3 regions of the Candidatus Filomicrobium marinum genome follow, and region 3 is predicted to be linked to each of the others. Evidence: riboswitches for the same ligand, from Rfam matches in the RefSeq annotation. Region 3 holds a riboswitch; each other region holds the start of a gene.

Region 1 (4,199 bases), 840 kb from region 3:
ACGGATGCGGCGAAACCGCAGATTGAAGCCATGCGGGACCCAATGACCGTTGATCTTGCGCATACCATCGAACTGCAGGCGCACACGACGGCCAGCCTGGACGAGGTTTCGACTGCATTGAACGAAGCTGAAATGGCGCTCTCTGTGATGCTGAGGGGGGCGTCAAAAGGGGCTGCCGCCGCGGCAGAGCGACTGAATCTTGCAGTTGCCGTCGCAGCATCCGTCATTCTGCTGGGTACCGTTCTCTTGGGTGCACTCGTTTACGTGAGCGTGTCGACGCGTCTGAAATCCCTTGCTGGTGTGACGGAACGTCTGGCGAAGCACGATATGACTGCTGAGCCGAAGGGTATAACGGATCGCGACGAAATCGGCCGCATGGCTGCCTCGCTCAAGGTCTTTAAGGACGGCATCATCCGCTCTCAGGAACATGAGCGTGAAGCCGCTGCGGAGCGCGAGAAGCTGCAGGTCGAGAACCGTAAGGCGATGATGCATCTTGCCGATGAGTTTGAAACCAAGGTTGGTTCCATCATCGAGTTCGTCGCCAGTGCATCCTCTCAGTTGCAATCGGCGGCAAGTACAATGGCGGCGGCTGCGGAAGAGACAAGCGCTCAATCGTCGTCCGTTGCCGCAGCCTCTGAGCAGGCCTCGGTAAACGTCAGAAGTGTCGCTAGCGTCACGGAAGAGATGGCAGGCGCTGTCCAGGAAATCGGTCGTCAGGCTGACGCGTCGTCTCGCAAGGCAAGCCACGCTGCCAAGGAGATCGACAATACGGTGGAACGCATTACGACATTGTCGCAAGCGGCCCATGAAATCGGTTCCGTCGTGACATTGATCCAGGAAATTGCGCAGCAGACGAACCTGCTCGCACTCAACGCCACGATCGAAGCAGCACGTGCGGGAGAGGCCGGCAAGGGCTTCGCCGTCGTCGCTCAGGAAGTGAAGGCTCTCGCCGAACAGACTGCGAAGGCAACTTCGGATATCTCCACGCAGATCCAAAACATCCAAACGGCAACGGAGGGCTCCACGGTGGCCATCAGTGCCTCGACAAATGCGATTGGCGAATTGAGCGAAATCGCGGCGTCGATTGCTGCTGCGGTCGAGGAGCAGGCTGCAGCGACGTCGGAAATCTCCCGCAACGTCATGCAGGCTGCGGAAGGAACGCGAGAAGTTTCCTCCAGCATTATCGGTGTCAATCAGGCTGCCAATGATTCTTCGTCAGCTGCATCGCAGGTCTTGAGTTCGTCGACCGAACTGTCGCGCCAGGCGGTGCATCTGAAGACGGAAGTCTCGAGTTTCCTCGATACGGTCCGTTCGGCAGCGTAGCTCCCTCGAAGAGATAAAAGGCAGAAGCTATCGGGAGGACCCGGCCATAGGCCCGGGTCCTCTTTTCGTTGGGGAACATTCCAGCCACACGCCAGACGTGTGCCCTTTCCGCCAGTCTCGAAGCGAGACTCCACATGTTGCGGCCTCGCGCAGATTGACTCTCCTACAGCCAACTGATTTGTTGCCTGCGCTATTGGTGTTCAGCGGGCTGAAGCCCACTGAATGAAAAGGGAACGCGGTCTCGCAAACATTTGCGATAAGCCGCGGCTGCCCCCGCAACTGTAAGCGGCGAGCGTCATCCTCAATCCACTGGGCTCTCCACTGTGTTTGGAGAACTGGGAAGGAAGGACCTGATGCGTCTGAGCTGCAAGCCAGGAGACCTGCCAGTGGCGTGTCGCCCATTCCTCGCGCGGGGCGCGCTTGGGAGCGGATGTCCGTTGTGGCGACCCATGTGAAGAGAAGCACGGGTTGAGCAATGGTTCTGCGGAGCAAGTCCGACTAGCGTGAATCTCGACAATGCGGCGTGAGCTTTGATTGCACCGACGCACGACGAGATATTTGTTGCCGGCCGAGAGCCGGATACCGATGACGTAGTCCACTTTCGATCGCGATTTCATTGATTGGCTCTGCCGCTTTTCGCACCGATCCAATGCGGGAAACGGAGTGGTCACGATGTTGATGAGAAAGAGTTTTAAAGGCGGAACAACAAGCGCCAATACGCTCAAGTGTTCTAGTTGGTTGGCGCTTACGGCGATAGTCGTTTTGCCAGCGTTAGCCAGTGAAGCGGCTCTCGCCCAAGAAGGCGAAATCATGCTGCCCGGAATCGTCATTTTTTCCGCGAACCGTACACCGACTGATGCAGCCGCTGTTGGTTCGTCGGTTTCTCTTATCACGCAGGAGGATCTTGAAAAGCAGTCGCGACCGTTTCTGCAGGACTACCTGGAGACGGTTCCCGGCGTGAATTTCACCCGCAATGGTCCGGCGGGATCCACCACCGGTATAACGATGCGCGGCGCCAATCAGAACTATGTAAAAATTCTGATCGACGGCATGGATATTAGCGACCCCTCCGCACCGCAGACGTCAGCAAGATTCGAGCACCTTCTGGTGGACGATTTTGCACGCATTGAAATCCTGAAAGGTTCGCAAAGCACGCTTTACGGTGGCGATGCCGTAGCTGGTGTCGTGTCCATAGATACGCGGCGCGCGACGAAGCTGGGGTATTCTCAATCGGTTGCGGCTGAATACGGCGCCTACAACACTTGGCGCGGCGCGACCACCGCGGGCTATGCGACAGATCGCGGAGATATCTCGTTCAGCCTTTTGGGAATTGATACCGAGGGCTTTTCCGCAGCGGACAATGCGCCGGAGGACGACGGCTACAATAATCTGACATTTTCCGGCCGCGGTGAAATGAAAGTCGCTGACGGCATCACAGTCTTCTTCGCAACGCGCGCCTTTAACGCAGAAGGCGAATACGATGCCTCTGGTCCGGTCGACAGCCCCATCGAGGAAGGTAAGACGTCTCAGTTCGCCGGTCGGGTCGGCACCAACATCGAGCTGTTCGAAGGACGCTTCAAAAATACCTTCGCGCTGCAAGGTATGAAGATCGAACGCGATGATGTGAGCAGCTCGGTGTTTGCCCCGGTGACTTGGTACAATGGTGACCGCGTTAAGGCCGAGTACAACGGCGTCATCAGCTTTAACGAGTCTCTTTCGCTTCTTGCTGGCGCCGACTGGGAGGAAACCGGAGCGGAGTCTTTTAACGCTCCTGGAAAGCGCGACGAGGCCAACATCTTCGGCACCTTCGCCCAGCTGATGGTCGAACCCATCGACAACTTGACGCTCACGTTTGGCGGCCGCATTGATGACCATAGCGAATTCGGCAACTTCAATACACATCGGCTCACGGCCGCTTATCTCTTCACAGAGACCGACACCAAAATTCGTGCCAGCCACTCAACGGGCTTCCGCACGCCCAGCCTGAATGAACTCTACGGTCCATTTGGCGCTAATCCCGATCTAAACCCGGAAGAAAGCGTGAGCTGGGATGCGGGCATCGAGCAGGGCTTTTTCGATGGCCGTGCCACTCTGGGCGTGACCTATTTTGAACTCGATACCGAGAACCTGATTGCCTATACGACCGGATATATGAACGTGCCGGGCGTTACTTATCGCAACGGCGTGGAGATTGCGGCGAGCGCCTTCCTGACAGATCGCGTGGCCATCAGTGCGGCCTATACGTTTACGGAGACGGAGCGGGAGAATGGACTTCCGCTACCGCGTGTGCCACGTCACAATTTTGCATTCGGCATCGATGCGCAGCCGCTGGATAAGCTTAAGCTCAATGTCACAGCGAAATACGTGACGGAGAACGTGGATGAGATCTTCGGATTGGGCATCGTGCCACTCGATGATTACCTGCTGCTGAATGCAAAGGTGTCTTACGAATTCCGGCCTGGCATGGAAGCGTACATCCGCGGCGAAAACCTGCTCGACGAGGACTATCAGACCGCCTATGGCTACGGCACATCCGATCTGGCGATTTATGGCGGCTTGCGCATGGACCTTTGGCCGGACTGAACGCTTGGGGGCAACCATGCGCTTGCGTCAGCTAAGCGCATGGTACGCGGCGCTCGGTGTGCTGCTAGCTCTTTCCTTCCCGCTCCCGGGAATAGCGTCCGCTGAGAGCGATAACCGTGACCCGACGGCACCTCGTCGGGTCATTTCCATGAACCTCTGTACAGACCAGCTCGCGATGATGATCGCGGCGCCGGGACAGCTCTACTCAGTATCGAATTTGGCCTCCGATCCCAGCATGTCGATGATGGCCAAGCAGGCGCGCGCCTACAAGCCTAACCATGGCCTGGCTGAAG
Region 2 (4,199 bases), 690 kb from region 3:
TGATGGTGATCCGCTCGTAGTACTGGCCGCGTGTGCCAAGGCAATAGCGGATAGCATCAATAAGCCCGGTTTTGCCGGCGTCGTTCTCCCCAACGATGAGGTTGAGACCCTGCTGAAACGGCACGCAAAGCGGTTGGCCATTGCCAACATTCCTAAAGTTCGTAACGTGTAGTTCCTTAAGGTACATTGTCAGGAGCCGGTCCTTTGGACCTGTTGAATTGTCATGGGGCTGACAATAGTCGATATTCGAACAAGGGAAAGAGTACTACCCACTCCGCATGGAATTCTGCGCGCGGAGCCCGTTATGCGCCGCTGCATCCATATCTGCCATATTTGGCAAAACGAACCCGACAAAAAGCCAAGCCCTTTGGTGGCTAGAAGGCGTGTCCGAAGTCTGGCACGAAGTGAAGGATAAGATCAGCTGAAACAGGACCCGCTCGGGGTACACCTGGAGCGAGGGAATGTGGTCTCAGCGGCGGGCTGGGACAGTAATGTGCGAAATCGCCCGAAACATAGTGGCGCAATGCTCTGTCCCACTGGCCTCTAAGCTTTTGAACTAGCTCAATTGTTATAGTTCTGCCGGGATCGCCAGCTCTTAGATCTGCCGCACACTTAATTGGCGATTTCCCGTCAGGCTCCCTGCTTGAGGGTCGCCTTATCGGTCGATCTCGTCGACGCTTTCAACCGCGTAGGCCAACACGAGAGGTAACGCAGTGACGAGGTGCGAGTGCAACTTAACCCCGGGGGGCATGTGCTTGGACAATTGCAACGCTCGAGATTCATTCCACGGGCAAGCGAGCGACCAACGTCAGTGTGATCAAATCGGTTGGCGGAGCAGCAATGTTCGGGGACTTGCTGTAATAAGCGGGCGCTCAAACGCCTCGACCGAAGGAGATTCCCCCAACACACATCATTGGGTGGGGAACTAGGCATCGGAAAAGCCTGTAATGGGGTAGAAGATTTCGGTTCCCCACCGACTGCTAAGTCATTGATGCGGCGCGGATCAGGTTCCCCGGCCCTGGGCACCATCCCAAACATGTAATGATTCCCCCCAATTGTCTTGGTGCATGGCGGGGCGGGTGTTCCCGCGTTAATCCGGTGGACGACGGAGCCGGTCGAGGTAGCGTCCGAGGGGCAGCATCAATCCAACACTCTCTTTCCGAGTAGATGTCATTACCGCCGAGGTGGGGCGATTACGCCCTGTGCCTTACGTGTGGCCCAAGAGGCACATGCGTCTACCATCCGTTGTTCCGAGTTCGTCCCAACGCTTGCTTAAACTCTATATTTAATTTCTGTTAACGCTCGACGGTTTCCTCAAAGGAATGAAATGGGAATCCGGACGGGAGAGATACCCCAAAGCCGGAGCTGCCCCCGCAACTGTGAGCGGTTAGCTTTCCATCAAATGCCACTGGGATTTCTCCTGGGAAGGCGATGGAGCGTAAGTCCGCGAGCCAGGAGACCTGCCGTCAGTCGTGGTCACGCGCGAAGCTCATTGGGCGGGGTGTTCCAAGGGTGGCACATTTTTTCGGCATAGCCGGAAGTGTGCGGTCTAATTCGCGCTGACGTGCCACCTACGAATGCACGCAGGTATCAATGTTTCCGGGATCAGTATCGCTCCTCAAGCGAGCGGATAATTGCGGCTGGATAACGCCGCTCACCGTCACCTTCATTTCTCTCATCGCCAGCCACAATACTGCCTCCGCCCAAGAGGCGGTTTCACAGTCGGCCACGCTACCTCCTGTAACGGTTATTGCGCCTGCCAGCCAAACTCAGCAGCCCTCTCCATCGGTCAATGCGACGAGTTCCGCGAGCACAGCAGCTCCCACGCAAAGCTTTGACCAGATCAACGATTCTGGTCTCTCAAACACTGCACCTCCGCAAAATCGCAACGACCCAGGGACCTCGGGATTCGTCGCGACGATGAGCGGTGTCGGAACAAAGACGCCAGGATCGGTTCTCGACACGCCGCGCTCCATTTCAACGGTGAGTAAAGCGGAGATTGAAGAACGCAACGCACAGAGCGTGTTAGAGGCACTGCAATACACGTCCGGTGTGAATAGCTATTATTTCTCGGGAAATTTTCTTACCCGAGAACAAGCTCTCGTCCGGGGTTTCCTCGTCTACCAATACCTCGATGGCCTGAAGCAGCATGATAGCAATTGGGCTATTGAACCTTATGGTTTGGAACGCGTGAACCTCCTTAAAGGACCCGCGTCGATGCTCTACGGACAGGGGAGCCCCGGAGGCTTGCTGGACCTGACGAGCAAGCGGCCAACCGATGAGGCTTTCACGGAGGTCGTCCTACAGGCTGGGACTCACAGCAAGTTTCAAACCGGGGTCGACTTCGGTGGTCCGATCGGAAACGGCCGTGTGCTCACCTATCGTATGACCGCTCTCGGAAGGCTGGCCGATGGTGAGGTCGACTACACGGAAAACGATCGCCTCTACGTCGCTCCGGCGCTTACCTTTAGGCCGAACGCGGACACGACCTTCACGCTGCTTTCAAGCTATCAGCACGATCCGAGTCTGACGGTGCAACAGGCGCTGCCACGCGAAGGCACAATCCTTCCTGGACCGAACGGCCAATATATCCCGCGGGAACTGTTCCTCGGTGAACCCGGATATCACGACACCAGCAAGACATCCTTCAAGATCGGATACGAGTTCAAACACCGCTTCGATAACGTTTGGTCGTTTGAGCAAAATGCAGCCTACCGGCACATCGACATCGCATTGTCCGAAGTTATGGGAATGGGCAGCCCGAGCGGCCCAACGTCAACACGTCGGCAGATGTTTGACGCTGATTACGTGATCAATACCTATCAGGTTGACAGCCGCCTGCATGGTAATTTCTCGACCGGTCCACTGGACCACAAATTGCTGGTTGGATTCGATTACGCGGCAATCCCGAACTATCAGGGGCAAGGCGTAAACCGGGCAAGTCTCTATTCGCTTGATCTATACAATCCGGTCTATGGTCAGCCTCTGCGATCCAATCCGATTACCTCGAAGCGTTATCAGGATCTCACGCAAGCGGGCCTGTATCTTCAAGACGCCATTTCCGTCGGTGGCCTGACAGTCACCGCAGGTATTCGCCATGACTGGGCTGAGCTCAATCAAGAAACCCTGGCGAGAGATCCCGTAACAGGCAACTTCGGGGCCCCGATCCACACTCCAAAAGAAGATAAGGCGTTTACGCATCAACTCGGTGCCATCTACCGCTTTGCGAACGGGTTTGCGCCATTTGTCAGCTATTCAGAATCGTTCTTTCCCCTCACGGGGTCCGATGCTGGGGGCAATCCGTTTGAACCGACAACGGGCGAACAAAGCGAGGTGGGGATCAAATTCATGCCACCCGGTGTGAACGCTCTCTTCACCGCGTCGGTGTTCGACATCACGCAACAGAACGTACGAACGCCGGACCTTGCGAATCCGGGGTTTGCGACGCAAACCGGCGAAGTCGCGGTGCGAGGGGCGGAACTCGAAGTCCGCGCATCCCTTGAGAGTGGTTGGAATTTTGCTGCCGCCTACACCTATCTGGACAGTGAAGTCACAAAGACAAACCAAAAAGGGGCAGGCGGTAAAAGCTTTACCTCCGTTCCAGCGCATCAGGCGTCACTATGGGGATCGTACACGTTCTTCGAAGGGGCATTCCGTGGCCTGACAATTGGAGGCGGTGTCCGATTTTTCGGAGAAGCGGCAGGCGATACTCTCAATACGTTCTATGTGCCCGCGTTTACGCTCTATGACGCTACGGTGCGTTACGATCTCGGAACGATTTCTCCAGAGTTCGAGAACTGGGAATTCGCTGTCAATGCCAAGAACCTGACAGACGAGCGCTACGTCACAAACTGCGATTCCACCTACTCTTGCTATTACGGGGTTGGCCGTACCGTCGACGCGTCACTTCGGATGCGTTTCTAGCTTCTTCGCGGGGCGAGCGTCCAAGGTTCGCCCTGCGAACGTATGTGAGGATGAGGCGGGCAATGACGGTATTGAATTCACTTGAAACGTTCGGCAAATCTCTGGACGCCATTTTCGTGGGCGATCTGGAACACCTACGTCCTCACCTTGTCGTCGGGCGTTCGGAGCAAGCGAGCCGTTCAGTACGGGACGCGCTGGACGATTGCTGGTTGGATGCGATCGTAGAAAGTTTCAACCAAACGTATGGGAACACCCCGCGCACAGCCGTTCTTTCG
Region 3 (4,199 bases):
CGGTCGATACGCTGCGCACCAAAGGATTGGCCTCGCTTGCCGTGCGCAGTGCCGCGGCTACCGCGCTGGTTTTCTCGTTTTTTGAAGTGTTTCCACATTACCCGGTTGGGGTTTCCGAGGTTCATTTCATTCTCGGCTCGACGCTCTTTCTGATATTCGGAGCCGCGCCCGCTGCCATTGGATTGGCACTTGGCCTGTTGATCCAGGGACTGCTTTTCGCACCGTTCGATTTGCCACAGTACGGGATGAACGTGACCACGCTTCTGGTTCCTCTCTTTGCCGTAGCAGCATTGGCCGAACGCATCATTCCAGCAAAGACTCCCTATGTTGATCTCACATACCGTCAGACACTCGCGCTCTCAACGGCCTACCAGAGCGGTGTTGTGCTTTGGGTTGGCTTCTGGGCGCTCTACGGACATGGATTTGCTGCCGACAATCTCAACGCGATCGCGATGTTTGGCGGTGCTTATCTTCTGGTCATCGTGGTTGAGCCGTTGGCGGACCTGGCCGTTCTTGCCATCGCCAAGACATTGCATGGCTTCAGGGATTCCGGCCTTGTCACGCCGCGCCTTCATCATGCGGCCTGAGATTGAAAACCTTTATATGGGCCGCACGGGCATCGTTACGTGCGGCCCCAAAGGCAAACTATGACCGAATTGCTTCTCGTTGGGATTGGAACCGGAAATCCGGAACATCTGACGTTGCAGGCTGTGCGCGCGCTCAATAGCGCCGATCTGATTTTGATCCCACGAAAGGGAAAGAACAAAGCCGACTTGGCGGAGTTGAGACGCACGATATGCGAAGAGGTCATCAGCAACCCCGCAACCCAGATCGTGGAATTCGAACTCCCGAAACGTGACGCCGATAATCCCAATTATCGCCAAGGCGTGGACGACTGGCATGATGCGATTGCATCGGTATGGGCAGAAGCAATGGATGGCCTGCCGGATCAGGCGCGTGTCGCGTTGCTCGTCTGGGGTGATCCTTCACTTTACGATAGTACGATGCGCATAGCCGCGCGCCTCAAACCTGCGCCGGAGATATCCGTTATTCCAGGCATCACCTCGATGCAGGGTCTGACAGCCGCACATAAAATTCCACTCAACACCATTGGCACGCCCGTCCTGATCACAACGGGACGGCGCTTGCGCGAAGAGGGCTGGCCGGATGGCGCGGATCGTTTGCTGGTCATGCTGGATGGGGAGTGCAGCTTTCAGCATATCCCGTCAGATGGGGTGATGATCTGGTGGGGCGCATACGTTGGCATGCGGGAAGAAATTCTCTTGAGCGGCGCCTTACGCGAGATGATGGATGAAATCGTTGAGACGCGTGCTGCCGCACGGGCGCATCATGGCTGGATCATGGACATCTATCTGCTGAGCCGTGAGCCTGAAGGTGATGGGGAAAGCGCGTAGGAGCGTTGCATTCCTGTCCCCCTCTGTTCATAGCCTCTGTGTACCGCAGATTTAGCGTTGACATCCGTTTCAATCTAACGCGTTTTAAGAGGCGTAACGGTTTCGCTACGTGCGCGAGCATGTAGATGACGAAGAGGGAACACGGTGAGGTACCTTAGCGTATCAACGCCGTGGCTGCGCCCGCAACTGTAAGCGGCAAGTCTCCTCCAAACATGCCACTGGCGCTTCGCGTTGAAGCCCGGGAAGGTCGGAGAGAGATGTTCGAGCCGCGAGCCAGGAGACCTGCCGTTGCGAGTCGCCCTTTCACCGTGCGGGCCGCGCGGATGAACGGACCACCCGAGTGGCGACTGATGTGCAACCGATTGGGAGCAGCGTCAGGCATGCCTAGGGTCTTGAAAACTCACTGACAGACTTAAAAGAACCGCGCAGTTCAACACGCGCGCGCCTGTGTCGTTGCAACCTGTTGCCGCGGCCAGCGTGGCTGCTCTGCGTGGGCTAGGAAGTGTCCGCCGTTTCTCCCGTCCATAGTCTGTGACGGGATCATCATGTCGAATGTCCTTGGAATACCTTCACTACACGCTTCGCGTTTGAGCCTATTAGCACTTGCCGTCGTCGCCCCCGGCTTCGCTGGCAAAGCCATGTCGCAAACTGCGCCAGCAGCCAATGAGGCGGTGGAACTCCCCACCATCGAAGTGACGACGCAGCAAACCTCTTCGGCGAACCCAAAGCAGAAAAAGCCTCAGGCCGGGGCAACAGCGGTGTCGCAACCGATCCCGACAACTCTCGCCGAAACGGCATCCGCCAGCACGGGGCAGGGAGAAACGAAACCTGGCTTGAACCTCGATGCACCCGCTGCAACAGGCAGTCGGCTTGGGCTGACGCCGCTGGAGACGCCAGCGAGCGTGGAGATCATTCCCGCGCAATCCATTCGCGAGCGTGGACAGCAGTCTGTCACAGAAGCAGTCACCCAGAACGCCACCGGCTTTACATCTGCCGCAGCTCCCGGCAACGGCGGCAGCAGTCTCACGGCTCGTGGGTTCGTCGGCCATGGTTCGGTGATGCAGCTTTACGATGGCACGCGTCTTTATGTGGGCTCGGGCACCGTTTCGTTTCCCTTCGACACGTGGTCGGCCGAACGCATTGAAGTGCTCCGTGGTCCGGCCTCTGTTCTTTATGGAGAAGGCGCAATCGGCGGCGTCGTCAACGTCGTGCCGAAAAAGCCGACCGACTATTTTACGCATGAAGCCGAGATCGCGATCGGCACCGAAGCCACGAAACGCTTCGGCATTGGTTCTGGCGGCCCGATCAGTGACAGTCTCGCCTATCGCTTCGATGCCAGCGGCATCAAGTCTGACGGCTGGCTCGATGACGAGGGAGACTTCAGCTCAATCGCGGTGTCTGGAGCTCTGCGGTGGCGCCCGACGAGCGACTTGTCCTTCACCGTTTCACAAGACTACGGCGATCAGTCCCCTCTGCGCTACTGGGGCACGCCGCTCATCAACGGCACGGTGCCGGACAGCATTCGCTTCAAGAGTTACAACGTCCGCGACAGCGACGTTCACTACCGGGATAACTGGACCCAGTTCAAGACGGAGTGGAAACCGGCAGATTGGATTGAACTGAGCAACACCGCCTACCGTCTGACCAGCAACCGTCACTGGCGCAACGTCGAGTCCTATGCGTACAACGCGGGCCGTATAGATCGGTCCTCCTATATCGAGATCTTTCATGATCAGGAGCAGATCGGAAATCGGTTGGATGCCACGGTCCGCACTGCTCTTCCGGGCGGCGTCAAGAACGAGATGGTGGTCGGCTTTGACGTCAACCGCATCGATTTCCGCCACACGAACAATTCTCCATACAGCGGCGCATCCGATGTCGATCCGTTCAACCCGCATCCGGGCTGGTTCATAAACACGGACGGTACACGTCCGAAGTTCGATACCGAGACCTCGCAGTATGCGCTCTTCGCCGAGGATCGGCTGAAGCTGTCCAACCAACTTTCGCTCGTGGCTGGCATCCGCCTCGACCGGCCGACGATGGAGCGGCACGATCTCATAACCGGAGAACGCTTCACGAAGGAGTTTTCAAACGTCACATGGCGGGCGGGCGCGGTTTACAGCCCGCTGCCGGGGCTTGCGTTTTACGGGCAGTATGCGACGGGCGTCGATCCCATTGGAGGACTGATCACGCTCAGCAAATCAAACGCTGAGTACGATCTTGCAACGGGGCGTCAGATTGAAATCGGCGTAAAACAATCGTTCTGGAACGGACGAGGCGAATGGACCCTGGCAGGCTACGACATCGAGAAGAAGAACCTTCTCTCGCGCGACCCTGACAATCCGGACATCGTCCAGCAGGTTGGTCGGCAATCTTCGCGTGGCGTTGAAGCTTCGCTTGCCCTGCAGCTCACCGACACGCTCCGATATGAGGGCAACGTCGCATTGCTCGAGGCGCGCTATGATGAGTACATCGGCTCAGGCGGAATCAACTACGCCGGCAAGCGCCCGAGGAACGTGCCGGAGCAGGTCATCAATAGCTGGCTGACTTGGGCATTTCTTCCCGATTGGGAAGCCCGCATCGGCGCACAGTGGGTTGGCTCCATCTACAGTGACGATGCCAACCTCGTGGAGCGCCCCGACTTCACGGTCGTTAACCTGGGTCTCGACTATCACGTGACCGAAAAGAGCGCAGTTTCCCTGCGCGTCTTCAACGTCTTCGACGAGGTCTATACGACGGGCGGGAGCACAACCGAGTGGCAACTTGCACCCCCGCGCTCGGCTG

What was found. Region 3 has a riboswitch for cobalamin ahead of YBN1229_RS12600 (TonB-dependent receptor). Riboswitches for the same ligand answer to the same signal wherever they lie in the genome.
Region 1: it holds a riboswitch for cobalamin, as region 3 does, so the genes downstream of both, YBN1229_RS08665 (TonB-dependent receptor plug domain-containing protein) here and YBN1229_RS12600 (TonB-dependent receptor) in region 3, are expected to answer to the same signal.
Region 2: it holds a riboswitch for cobalamin, as region 3 does, so the genes downstream of both, YBN1229_RS09400 (TonB-dependent siderophore receptor) here and YBN1229_RS12600 (TonB-dependent receptor) in region 3, are expected to answer to the same signal.

The regions. Positions count from the first base shown of each region.
Region 1 covers NZ_LN829119.1:1,838,875-1,843,073, forward strand. The annotation lists gene YBN1229_RS08660 (methyl-accepting chemotaxis protein) at 1-1,323, shown strand, start outside; cobalamin riboswitch at 1,501-1,725, shown strand; gene YBN1229_RS08665 (TonB-dependent receptor plug domain-containing protein) at 1,996-3,906, shown strand; gene YBN1229_RS08670 (ABC transporter substrate-binding protein) at 3,923-4,199, shown strand, end outside.
Region 2 covers NZ_LN829119.1:1,993,490-1,997,688, forward strand. The annotation lists gene YBN1229_RS09395 (ATP-dependent nuclease) at 1-187, opposite strand, end outside; cobalamin riboswitch at 1,290-1,482, shown strand; gene YBN1229_RS09400 (TonB-dependent siderophore receptor) at 1,594-3,924, shown strand; gene fhuF (siderophore-iron reductase FhuF) at 3,987-4,199, shown strand, end outside.
Region 3 covers NZ_LN829119.1:2,678,745-2,682,943, forward strand. The annotation lists gene YBN1229_RS12590 (energy-coupling factor ABC transporter permease) at 1-587, shown strand, start outside; gene cobF (precorrin-6A synthase (deacetylating)) at 648-1,415, shown strand; cobalamin riboswitch at 1,496-1,719, shown strand; gene YBN1229_RS12600 (TonB-dependent receptor) at 1,961-4,199, shown strand, end outside.